Regions from separate parts of the Streptosporangium sp. NPDC048047 genome, predicted to be linked through region 3. Evidence: riboswitches for the same ligand, from Rfam matches in the RefSeq annotation. Region 3 holds a riboswitch; each other region holds the start of a gene.
What was found. Region 3 has a riboswitch for cobalamin ahead of AB0D67_RS01610 (ABC transporter substrate-binding protein). Riboswitches for the same ligand answer to the same signal wherever they lie in the genome.
Positions count from the first base shown of each region.

Region 1 (3,671 bases), on a different contig from region 3:
GCACCAGGTCCACCCGCGCCGGGCCCTCGGGGGCCTGGCCGAGCACGTGGAGGCCGTCGCGGATCTGCGCGTCCTTGACCTCGCAGAGCCAGCCGTCGACGTGCAGCAGGAAGTCGTCGAACTCGGCGTCGTGCGGCCGGTCGGTCAGGCCCAGGTCGTGGTCGAGCCTGGCCGCCTGGATCAGCGTCCAGATCTGCGCCCTGACGGCGGGGAGCTTGGCCGGGTCCATGGCGGCGATGGAGGCGTGCTCGTCGAGCAGCTGCTCCAGCCGGGCGATGTCGCCGTAGGTCTCGGCCCTGGCCATGGGCGGCACCAGGTGGTCGACCAGGACGGCGTGCGCCCGCCGCTTGGCCTGGGTGCCCTCGCCCGGGTCGTTGACCAGGAACGGATAGATGAGCGGCAGGTCGCCGAGCGCGGCGTCGGTGCCGCAGGAGGCGGACATGCCCGCGGACTTGCCCGGCAGCCATTCCAGGTTGCCGTGCTTGCCGACGTGCACCATGGCGTGCGCGCCGAAGGACGACGACAGCCAGCGGTAGGCCGCCAGGTAGTGGTGACTCGGCGGCAGGTCGGGGTCGTGGTAGATCGCGATCGGGTTCTCACCGAAGCCGCGCGGCGGCTGCACCATCACGACCACGTTCCCGGAGCGCAGCGCGGCCAGCACGATGTCGCCCTCGTGCACGAACAGCTCACCGGGGGGCGGCCCCCAGTGGCGCTCCATCCCCTCGCGCAGGTCCCCGGGAAGGGTGGCGTACCACTCCGCGTAGTCGGCGGCGGCGATGCGGATCGGGTTGCCCGCGAGCTGCTCCTCGCTCAGCCAGTCGGGGTCCTGGCCCCCGGCGGCGATCAGGGCGTGGATCAGCGCGTCGCCGTCCTGTTCGGCCACCCCCGGGAACCCCTCGCCCAGGTCGTAGCCCGCCTCGGCGAGGCGGGCGAGCAGGCGCACGGTGCTGGCGGGGGTGTCGAGGCCGACGGCGTTGCCGACGCGCGAGTGCTTGGTCGGGTAGGCCGACAGCATCACCACCAGGCGACGCCCGGCGGGCGGGGTACGGCGCAGCAGGCCGTGCCGTACGGCGATGCCGGCCACCCGGGCGGCCCGCTCGGGGTCGGCGACGTAGACGGTCAGGCCGTCGGGGTCGATCTCCTTGAAGGAGAACGGCACGGTGATGATCCGGCCGTCGAACTCCGGGATCGCCACCTGCGAGGCCGCGTCCAGCGGGGAGAGGCCGTCGTCGTTCTCCTCCCACGCCTTCCGGCTGCTCGTCAGGCAGAGACCCTGCAGGATCGGGACGTCGAGCCGGGCGAGCGCGCCGACGTCCCAGGCCCCGTCGTCGCCGCCCGCGCCGGCCGCCGCCGGGTTGGAGCCGCCCGCCGCCAGCACGGTGACGACCAGCGCGTCGGCCCGGCGCAGCGTTTCGAGCAGGCCGGGCTCCGCCGTGCGGAGCGAGGAGCAGAAGACCGGGAGCGCCCGGCCGCCCGCGGCCTCGACGGCCCGGCACAGGGACTCGACGAAGGCGGTGTTGCCCGCCATGTGGTGGGCCCGGTAGTAGAGCACCCCGATCACCGGACCGGTCGTGTCCGCCGCCTCGCGCTCCAGCGGACCCCAGGCCGGGGCCGGCAGGGGCGGTTCGAAGCCCCGGCCGGTCAGCAGCACGGTGTCGGTCAGGAAGGCGTGCAGCTCGGCCAGGTTGGCGGGGCCTCCGTGGGCCAGGTAGGAGTGCGCCTGCGCGCAGACGCCGCCGCTGACGGTGGACAGCTCCATCAGTTCGGCGTCGGGGGCCTGCTCGCCGCCCAGGACGACGACCGGCCGGGGCCCGGCCAGCAGCGCGTCGAGGCCCTCCTCCCAGGCGCGGCGCCCGCCCAGCAGGCGCACCACGACCAGGTCGGCGCCCTCCACGAGGCCGGGGACGTCGTCGGCCAGGAGCCTGGCGGGGTTGCCGAGCCGGTAGCCGGCGCCGCTGGCCCTCGCGCTCAGCAGGTCGGTGTCGGACGTCGACAGCAAAAGGACTGTGGGCACGGGGATGTCCTCCCTCGGGGTCCTCGCCCCGGTCGCGGGTGTCGCGGCGGCCGGAGTCTCCTGGCTCCCGGATCGACGCTCACCCCGGCCTTCCCTGTGACAGTGGCCTGCGGTGGGGTTCGCTCCCCGGTGACAGTGGCGGGACCGCGCCGGACTCACACCGGCTTCCTCCTGACCTTCGCCTCCGGCAAGCCTATGACGGGAGATCCGCCATGACCATCCACGACTTCCCCCCGGACGGCCGCACCGGACGGACCCGCCCGGACGAGCCGCCACGCCTTGACGGACCGCCACGCCTTGACGGACCGCCACGCCTTGACGGACCGCCACGCCCTGACGGACCGCCACGCCCTGACAGACGGGCGCGTCCCGGTGGGCGAGCACGTCCCGACGCCTGCCCGGGGACGGTCCAGGTGCACCAGGCCGCCGACGGTCCGCTGGCCCGGGTGCGCACGCCGGGCGGCATCCTCACCACGCCGCAGCTGCGGGAGCTGGCCCGCTGCGCCCGCGACCTCGGCTCCGGGGTGATCGAGCTGACCTCGCGAGCCAACGTGCAGGTGCGGGGCCTGCGCGACCCCGCCGCCTTCGCCGCGCGGATCGCGGAGGCCGGGCTGCGGCCCTCGGACACGCACGAGCGGGTGCGCAACATCGTCGCCGCGCCGTCGGTGGCCGGCGCGCTCGTGGCCGAGCTGGACCGGTCCCTGTGCGCCCGGCCGGAACTGGCCGGGCTGCCCGGCCGGTTCCTTTTCGCGCTGGGCGGCACCGGGCTGCCCGTCGACGCGGCCTCCGTCGACGGCCGGCTGCTGCTGGCCGGGTACGAGGTGGACGGCGTGCCGGGCACGGTCGACGGCCTGCTGGAGGCGGCGGCGGCCTTCCTGCGGCTGCGTACCGACGAGTGGCGCGTCTCCGAGCTGGCGGACGGCCCGGCGAGGATCGCCGCCGAGCTGGGCGGGACGGCGGGCGCGTACCGGCCGCCCCTCCCTCCGGAGCGGCCCGCCGGACTGGTGGAGGCACTGGTGCCGCTGGGCCGTCTCACTCCCGAACAGGCCCTGGCGCTCGCCGGCCTCGCCGAGCGGGCTTCGACGCCCGCCCGCTTCACCGAGCGGACCCCGGCACGCACCGGTCCCGCCGAGCGGCCTCCGGCGCCGCCGATGCCCGGGTGGCCCGTCGCGCACCCCGGCCCCGCCGGGCGGGTCACCGGACCCCCCGACGCCGAGGTGCGGCTGTCGCCCCGCCGTACCGTCTTCGTCGCGGACCGCCCCGGCGTCGGCGGCGCGCTGGAGGCGGCCGGGCTCATCACCGACCCGGACTCCCCCTGGACGGGCGTGACCGCCTGCGCGGGACGGCCCGGATGCGCCAAGGCCCTGGCCGACGTGCGGGCCGACGCCGCACGCTGGGTGCCCCGGCGTCACACGGAGCTGCCCGTGCACTGGGCGGGCTGCGAGCGGCAGTGCGGGCTGCCGCCCGGCCGGGTCGTGCGGATGGTCGCCACCGCCGACGGATACGAGGAAAGGCATCAGTGACCGACTACATACGCGACGGCGCCGAGATCTACCGGCTGTCGTTCGCCACGATCCGCGCCGAGAGCGACCTGGACGGCCTGCCGCCCGAGGTCGCCCGGGTGGCGGTACGGATGATCCATGCCTGCGGCATGACC
Region 1 covers NZ_JBEZNH010000032.1:15,337-19,007, forward strand. Annotated here, with positions in the region: gene cobN (cobaltochelatase subunit CobN) at 1-2,014, opposite strand, end outside; cobalamin riboswitch at 2,068-2,187, opposite strand; gene AB0D67_RS24715 (precorrin-3B synthase) at 2,428-3,537, shown strand; gene AB0D67_RS24720 (precorrin-8X methylmutase) at 3,534-3,671, shown strand, end outside.
Region 1: it holds a riboswitch for cobalamin, as region 3 does, so the genes downstream of both, cobN (cobaltochelatase subunit CobN) here and AB0D67_RS01610 (ABC transporter substrate-binding protein) in region 3, are expected to answer to the same signal.

Region 2 (3,671 bases), on a different contig from region 3:
CCGCGAGTGCGACGGCGGCCTGTACCTGCACGCGGGTCCCGAGGTGTCGGTGGCCAGCACCAAGGCGTTCACCTCGACCGCGGTGGCGTTCGCGCTGCTCGCGCTGCACCTGGGCCGGGTACGCGACCTGTCCCCGGCCGACGGCCGCCGCGTCTGCGAGGGCCTGCGGCGGCTGCCCGGCCAGATCGAGGAGATCCTCGCGCTGGAACCCCAGATCAAGGAGCTGGCGGCCAAGTACGCCGATACGGCGAGCATGATGTTCGTGGGCCGGGTCCGCGGCTACCCGGTGGCCCGCGAGGGCGCGCAGAAGCTCAAGGAGATCTCCTACGTGCACGCCGAGGCCTACCCGGCCAGCGAGCTCAAGCACGGGCCGCTGGCGCTGATCGGCCCGGAGACGCCGACCGTGGCGATCGTCCCCGACGACGAGCTGCTGGACAAGAACCTCACCACCCTGGGCGAGATCCGGGCGCGCGGCGGCCGGGTGCTCATGGTCGGGCACCGTACGGCGGACCCGAAGCTGGCCGACGACTGCGTGGTGGTGCCGAAGAACGAGATCGAGCTGGACCCGATCCTGCTGACGATCCCGCTCCAGCTGCTGGCCTACCACGCCGCCGTGGCGCTGGGCCGCGACGTCGACAAGCCCCGTAACCTCGCCAAGAGCGTCACCGTGGAGTGAGCCTGCCGTCCCTCCTCCCGGCGAGACCGCCATATGTCACAGAAAGTGACATAGGTGTAACCTGAGGTATCGGGGGTCTCGGGGGGAGGGCGCGTCGTGCACCGCAGGCGGTTCTTCTCGTTCGCCGCCGGGCTCGCCGTCCTCGGCTGCTGCGGCGGCTGCGGCGGTCCGGACAGGCCGTTCACCGCCATGCTGACCCTCATCGTGCCCGCCGCCCGCGGGCACGGCTGGGATCCCCTCGCCCGCGGCATGGCGGCCGTCGCGGGCGCCGAGGGGCTGGCGCGGGCGGCCGGGGTGGAGAACCGTCCGGGCGGCCCGGCGGGCGCCGCCCTGGAGGCGCTCGCCTCCCATGGGGCGCCCTACGGATCGCCGTCCGGGACACCGTACGGGTCGCGGTCCGGGGCGCCGTCCGGGCCGTCGTCCCGTGAGCGGTCCGTCCGCGACCCGCTCTCCCGCGAGCCGTTCTCCCGGGATGGGAGGCTGCTCCTCGCCGGGATGCCCGCGGTGGCCGGGGCGGAGATCGCCGACACCGCCGCCGTGGTCGACTCCACCACCCCGCTGGCCCGGCTGGCCGGCGACTGGGCGGCCCTGATCGTCCTGCCCGGCTCCCGTCTGCGCTCCTTCGAGGACCTCGCCGCGTTGCTGCGCCGCGACCCGGGCGGGCTGGTGATGGGCGGGCGCCTGGAGGGCGGCTCCGACCACGTGCTCTACGGCATGATCGCCAAATGCCTCGGGGCGGACGCCCGGCTGCTGCAGTACGCCGGGTATCCCACCGCCGCCGACGCCGTCGAGGCGCTCCGCGACGGCCGGGTGGGCGCGATCCTGGGCTCGGCGCGCTCCTTCACGCGCGAGATCGCCGCCGGCCGCCTGCGGCCGCTGGTGGTCTCCTCCGCCGAGCGGCTCCCCGGGATCGACGCGCCGACGCTGATGGAGATGGACGTCCGGCTGGAGTACACCGACTGGTGCGGGGTGTTCGGCCCGCGGGGCATGAGCCCGGACGACCGGGACCGGGCCGTGGCCCTGTGCGACGCCCTCGACGCCTCGCCGCGCTGGCGGTCCCTGTGCGAGGCCGGGGGCTGGAGCCGGATCTACCTCAGCGGCGACGACTTCCGCCAGTGGCTGTCCGGCGAGACCGGCCGGGCCCGTGACGTGCTCCGTGATCTCGGTTTGCTCAAAGCCTTCGCCACAACCTGTTGGGGTAGTTGCGTCCGAAGCCACTACATGTAGGATCCTCGTCGTTGCCGGCTCGCCTTCCGCGTGAAGGCGAGGCAAGAGGGAACCCGGTGCGAATCCGGGGCTGCCCCGCAGCGGTGAACGGGAACGACCGCCGTCAGGAGCACTGGGCCATGCGCCCGGGAAGCGACGGCCAGTAGGCATGCGCCAGGCGCCCGTGAGTCCGAAGACCTGCCGGCGACGGGAAAGACGGGAGAAGGGGACCGGGCCGGGTGCCGGGGCCGCGTGAGGCGGCCCGGGGCGCGCGGCGCGGCCGCCTCTCCCGGCACAGATGTCCAGGGCCTCGAGGGTGGGCCCGCGGACGAGGCGGTCCGGCATGCCCGTGAACCGTTCTCCGACGCGTGCCCTTGACCCGGCGGGAGCCCTACGGGAAGAGCACCGAGCACGCCAGGAGGAAGCACGTGGCACCGATCGTGACCGAGGCAGCCGAGACAGCCGAGGGGACCGGGCAGGCACGCGAGGATCTGGCCGGCCGCCGGCTGGCCATCGAGGAGGCCGCCGCCCGGGTGGTCGCCGATCCGGAGAACTCCAGGGTCGCCGCCGGCCTGCTGGCCGGGCTGATCGCCGACGAGGCCGCCGCCCACGGCGTGCGGACCTTCGCCGGGTCCGTCGCCGCCGCCCACGCCGCCGGGCTGCTGCAGGACGGCCTGGCCGCCTTCGTCGCGGCGCACGCCGCCGAGCTGGACGGCCTCGTCGACGACGCCGCCGACGCCCGGTTCGAGTACTTCGGCCTGCGCACGGTCTACGACCGCTACCTGCTGCGCCACCCCGAGACCCGCGGCGTGCTGGAGCGCCCGCAGCACTTCTTCCTGCGGGTGGCGTGCGGCCTGTCGGAGACGGTGGAGGAGGCCGCCGAGCTGTACCGCCTCATGTCCACCCTGTCCTACCTGCCCAGCTCGCCCACCCTGTTCAACTCCGGCTCCCGCCGCCCCCAGCTGTCCTCCTGCTTCCTGCTCGACTCGCCCCGCGACGAGCTGGAGGCGATCTACGAGCGGTACGGGCAGATCGCGCGGCTGTCGAAGTACGCCGGGGGCATCGGCGTCTCCTGGACCCGGATCCGCTCACGCGGCTCGCTGATCCGCGGCACCAACGGCCACTCCAACGGCGTCGTGCCGTGGCTGCGCACCCTGGACTCGAGCGTCGCCGCGGTCAACCAGGGCGGCCGCCGCAAGGGCGCGGCCTGCGTCTACCTGGAGACCTGGCACGCCGACATCGAGGACTTCCTGGAGCTGCGCGACAACACAGGTGAGGAGTCGCGCCGCACGCACAACCTCAACCTCGCCAACTGGATCCCCGACGAGTTCATGCGCCGTGTCGAGGCCGACGGCACCTGGTCGCTGTTCGACCCCAAGGAGGTCCCGTACCTCACCGACCTGTACGGCGAGGCGTTCGACGCGGCCTACCGCGCCGCCGAGGCCGAGGGCCGGTACGTCCGCCAGGTCCCGGCCCGCGCCTTGTACGGCCGGATGATGCGCACCCTCGCCCAGACCGGCAACGGCTGGATGACCTTCAAGGACGCCGCCAACCGCACCTCCAACCAGACGGCCCTCCCCGGGAACGTCATCCACCTGTCGAACCTCTGCACCGAGATCCTGGAGGTCACCGGCGACGCCGAGACCGCCGTGTGCAACCTCGGGTCGATCAACCTGGCCGCCCACCTCGACGGCGGGCGGATGGACTGGGAGCGGCTGCGCTCCACCGTCCGCACCGCCGTAGGGTTCCTGGACCGCACGATCGACCTGGGCTTCTACCCGACCCCCGA
Region 2 covers NZ_JBEZNH010000018.1:113,667-117,337, forward strand. Annotated here, with positions in the region: gene glmS (glutamine--fructose-6-phosphate transaminase (isomerizing)) at 1-676, shown strand, start outside; gene AB0D67_RS18240 (tripartite tricarboxylate transporter substrate-binding protein) at 773-1,903, shown strand; cobalamin riboswitch at 1,902-2,103, shown strand; gene AB0D67_RS18245 (ribonucleoside-diphosphate reductase subunit alpha) at 2,311-3,671, shown strand, end outside.
Region 2: it holds a riboswitch for cobalamin, as region 3 does, so the genes downstream of both, AB0D67_RS18245 (ribonucleoside-diphosphate reductase subunit alpha) here and AB0D67_RS01610 (ABC transporter substrate-binding protein) in region 3, are expected to answer to the same signal.

Region 3 (3,671 bases):
TGGCGGTGAGGAAGGAGGTGACGGCCACGCCCGCCAGGACGAGCGTGGCGGTTCCCCCGCCCCGGCCCGCGACGTTGCCCAGCGCGTAGGCGAGCACGACGCCGCCGATGGCCCCGGCGAACGCGGCCGCCGGGATGGTCAGCGACTGGTCGTCGCCCCTGGTGAACACGACCGTCGCCGTGGTCGCCAAGCCGGCGCCCGCCGCGGCGCCCAGCAGGTACGGGTCGGCCAGCGGGTTGCGGAAGACGCCCTGGTAGGCGGCTCCGGCGGAGGCGAGCAGGCCGCCGACGACCGCGGCGAGCAGGACCCTGGGCAGCCGCAGCTCCCACAGCAGGCTCTGCTCGACCGGCGCCAGCCCCGGGTCGGCCGAGACGAACGGCAACCAGTCGAGCAGCTGCAGCGCCGCCTTCCCCGGCGGGATGTCGGCGGCGCCGACCAGGAACGCGGCGAGGGCGCTCGCCAGGAGCACCCCGACCGCCGCCAGCGCCGCCGCCGGCCGGAGCCGGGCCGCACGTCCCGGCCGTCCGGCCGGGACACCGGGACCGTCAGGACTGTCGGGCATGTCGGGGGCGTCGCGGCTGAGGAGGCCGGAGGGGCGGGCGGAGCGGGTCACCTAGTCCGTCGCGGCCTTCTGCACGGCCTCGCCGACCTTCTCGGCGAGGTCCACGACGCGCGGCCCCCAGCGGGAGGCGATGTCGTCGTCGAGCTCGACGACCCGGTCCTTCCCGACGGCGGAGAGCTTGGACCAGCCGGGACGCTTGGCGAGGGTGGCCGCGGTCTGTGCGCAGCACTTGGTGTCGGCCAGGAACACCAGGTCGGGGTCCGCCTGGGCGACGAACTCGGCGGAAAGCTTGGGGTAGCCGCCGGCCGGGTCGGGCGCCTTGTCCGCGATGTTGGTCAGGCCGAACAGCCCGTAGACCTGGCCGAGGAACGTGCTGGACGTCACCGAGTAGGGCGTGGCGTCCAGCTCGTGGTAGTAGGTGAGGTTCTTGTCCTTGGGCGCGGCGGCGGCCAGCTCGTCGATCCGCTTGCGCATCCCGGTCACGACCTCGTCGGCCTTGGCCTTGTTGCCGGTGGCGGCGCCGAGGTCGCCGATCTGGTCGTAGGTCTCGTCGAGCTTGGCGGCCGCGGGCTCCAGCAGGACGGGGACCTTGACCTTGGCCAGCTTGGCGACGATGCCGTCGATGTCGTTGGCGAGCACGACCAGGTCGGGCTTCTGGGCGATGATCGCCTCGGCGTTCGGCTTGAAACCCGACAGGTCGGTCTTGGGGGCCTCGGCCGGGTAGGTGGACTGGTCGTCCACCGCGACCACCTGGGGCCCGGCGCCGACGGCGAACAGGCTCTCGGTGGCGGTGGGCGACAGGGAGACGACGCGCTCGGGCTTCCTGGCGATGGTGACCGGGCCGTTGCCGGCCTGGACCGTGACGGGGAACCCGGCCGCCTGGGCGGCGGGCGCGGAGCTCGCCCCCGAGGAGACCGCGGGGGACGAGGAGGACGAGGGGGAGTTCTGACCGCATCCGGCCAGGGCCAGCATGCCGAGCAGGGCACCGGCGAGAACGGGGCGTACGGGCCTCAACCGAGGTCCTTTCAGTTGCCGGAACCGAGAGACCCGCGAGAAGCGACGGATCACCCTTTTCCACGAGGGCTGACGACGTCGGCACAACGGAGGCGACCTGGCTCGGCCCCATGGGGACCATGACAGTTGCGGGACAGCGCCGGACTCACACCGGACTTCGCTACACGTTATGCGTCGGGCAAACGTTACCAATTCCCCGGGGAGCCGCGACATGGGACCCTCGGACCGGCCTCCCCCGCCCGGCCGCAGGACCCGCGCCGTCAACCTTCCCTCACCCGGCCACGCCTCGCGCCGCCCGGAGGACTCCCCCGGCGGGGTCGCGCGGCGCGGCGCCGGACCCGTCAGGCGTGGGTGAGCTGCTCCTCCGCCGCCGCGATGATCTCCTGAAGGCGCAGGCCGTGGGCGGCGTCGAGGGGGTGGCCGCCCCCGCCGCGGACGGCCTCGGCGAACTCCGCGAGCATCACCGAGAAGACGTCGGAGCCGAGCCGGTCGCCGTTCATGGCCTCCGTGCCCAGCTTGCCGTAGACCTCGACGGCGGCCGGCGGCTTGTCGCCCGGCACGCTCATGCACAGCGACGCCTCGCTGACCGCGCCGCCCTCGTGCTCCAGCAGCAGGCCGACCCAGCCCCGTGGGTTGCCGTGGGCGCGGACCGCGGTGACCCGGCCGAGCGCGGCGTCCAGCATGTCGATCATGTGCGGGCCGACGTCGAGGATCGCGCCGCGCTCCAGCCGCCAGGGGCTGGTGAAACCGCTGCCGAGCAGCGCGCCGGAGATGTGGGCCGCCCTGCCGCCGAAGGGCTCGATCGCCGAGACCCGGGCCAGGAACGCCCTGGTGGCCGGCGAGTAACGCCAGGTGAGGACCATCTGGGAGGGCACCCCGGCCTCGGCGACCGCGTCCGCCAGCCGCCGGGCCCCCTCCAGGTCGGCCGCGAGGGGCTTCTCCAGCAGCAGCGCCTTGCCCTCCTTGGCGGCGCGCACGCCCAGCTCGGCCTGTACGGCGGGCGGCACCGCGAACGCGACCGCCTCGCAGCTGTCGAACAGCTCCTCGATCCGCTCGAAGACCGGGACGCCGAACCCGGCCGCCGCTCCGGGCCGCCGCGCCCACACGCCGGTCAGGCGGGTGTGCGGTCCGGCCGACAGCATCGGCGCGTGCACCTTCTCGGCCCACGGCCCGGCACCCACCAGGCCCACAGATATCGTCACATCCCCCAGCCTCTCACGGGGTGCACCGCCGGGCGGGGGCACTCCGCCGAACCGGTCTCGACGCTTCGCCGAACCCGTCTCGACGCTCCGCTGAACCGGAGGGATCGGATGGCGGATCAACCGGACACGCAAGGATCGGGCGCGGAGGGGACCGGACGCGCAAGGACCGGACGGCCCCGCGGGGAGCGTTTCCGCCGGGTGGCAGGGGCACCCGATCGGCCGCGCCGGCCGTACCGGCATGATGGGTGACATATGAGAGAGATGTTCCTGCTACGGCACGGCGAGACGGAGTGGAGCCGGAACGGCCGCCACACCGGGCGCACGGACCTTCCGCTCACCGAGAGGGGGGAGGCCCAGGCGCGGGCGCTCGCCCGGCTGGTCGCGGAGCGGTCCTTCGACCTGGTGCTGGTCAGTCCCGCGGCGCGGGCCCGCCGTACGGCGGAGCTGGCCGGCCTCACCGACTACGAGATCGATCCCGACCTGTGGGAGTGGGACTACGGCGGGTACGAGGGGATCACCACTCCGGTGATCCGCGAGGACCGGCCCGGCTGGTACCTGTGGCGTGACGGGGTGGTCCCCGGCGACGCCGCCCATCCCGGCGAGAGCGCGGCGGAGGTCGGCGCCCGCGCCGACCGGGTGATCGGCCGGGCCCGCGCCGCCGGGGGCGAGGTGGCCCTGGTGGCCCACGGGCACTACCTGCGGGTGCTGTGCGCCCGCTGGCTGGATCTCCCTCCGACCGACGGCCGGCTCTTCCGGCTGGACACCGGCACCTACTCCCGGCTGGGCTACGAGCACGCCGAGCCGGTCGTGCTCAGCTGGAACGCCCCGCTCTAGAGCCGCGCCCGGCCGGAACGACCCACCGCTAGAGGAGCGGACCGCCGGGGGCCGCCGCC
Region 3 covers NZ_JBEZNH010000001.1:346,831-350,501, reverse strand. Annotated here, with positions in the region: gene AB0D67_RS01615 (iron ABC transporter permease) at 1-613, opposite strand, end outside; gene AB0D67_RS01610 (ABC transporter substrate-binding protein) at 614-1,576, opposite strand; cobalamin riboswitch at 1,646-1,779, opposite strand; gene AB0D67_RS01605 (Gfo/Idh/MocA family oxidoreductase) at 1,918-2,778, opposite strand; gene AB0D67_RS01600 (histidine phosphatase family protein) at 3,031-3,612, shown strand; gene AB0D67_RS01595 (hypothetical protein) at 3,641-3,671, opposite strand, start outside.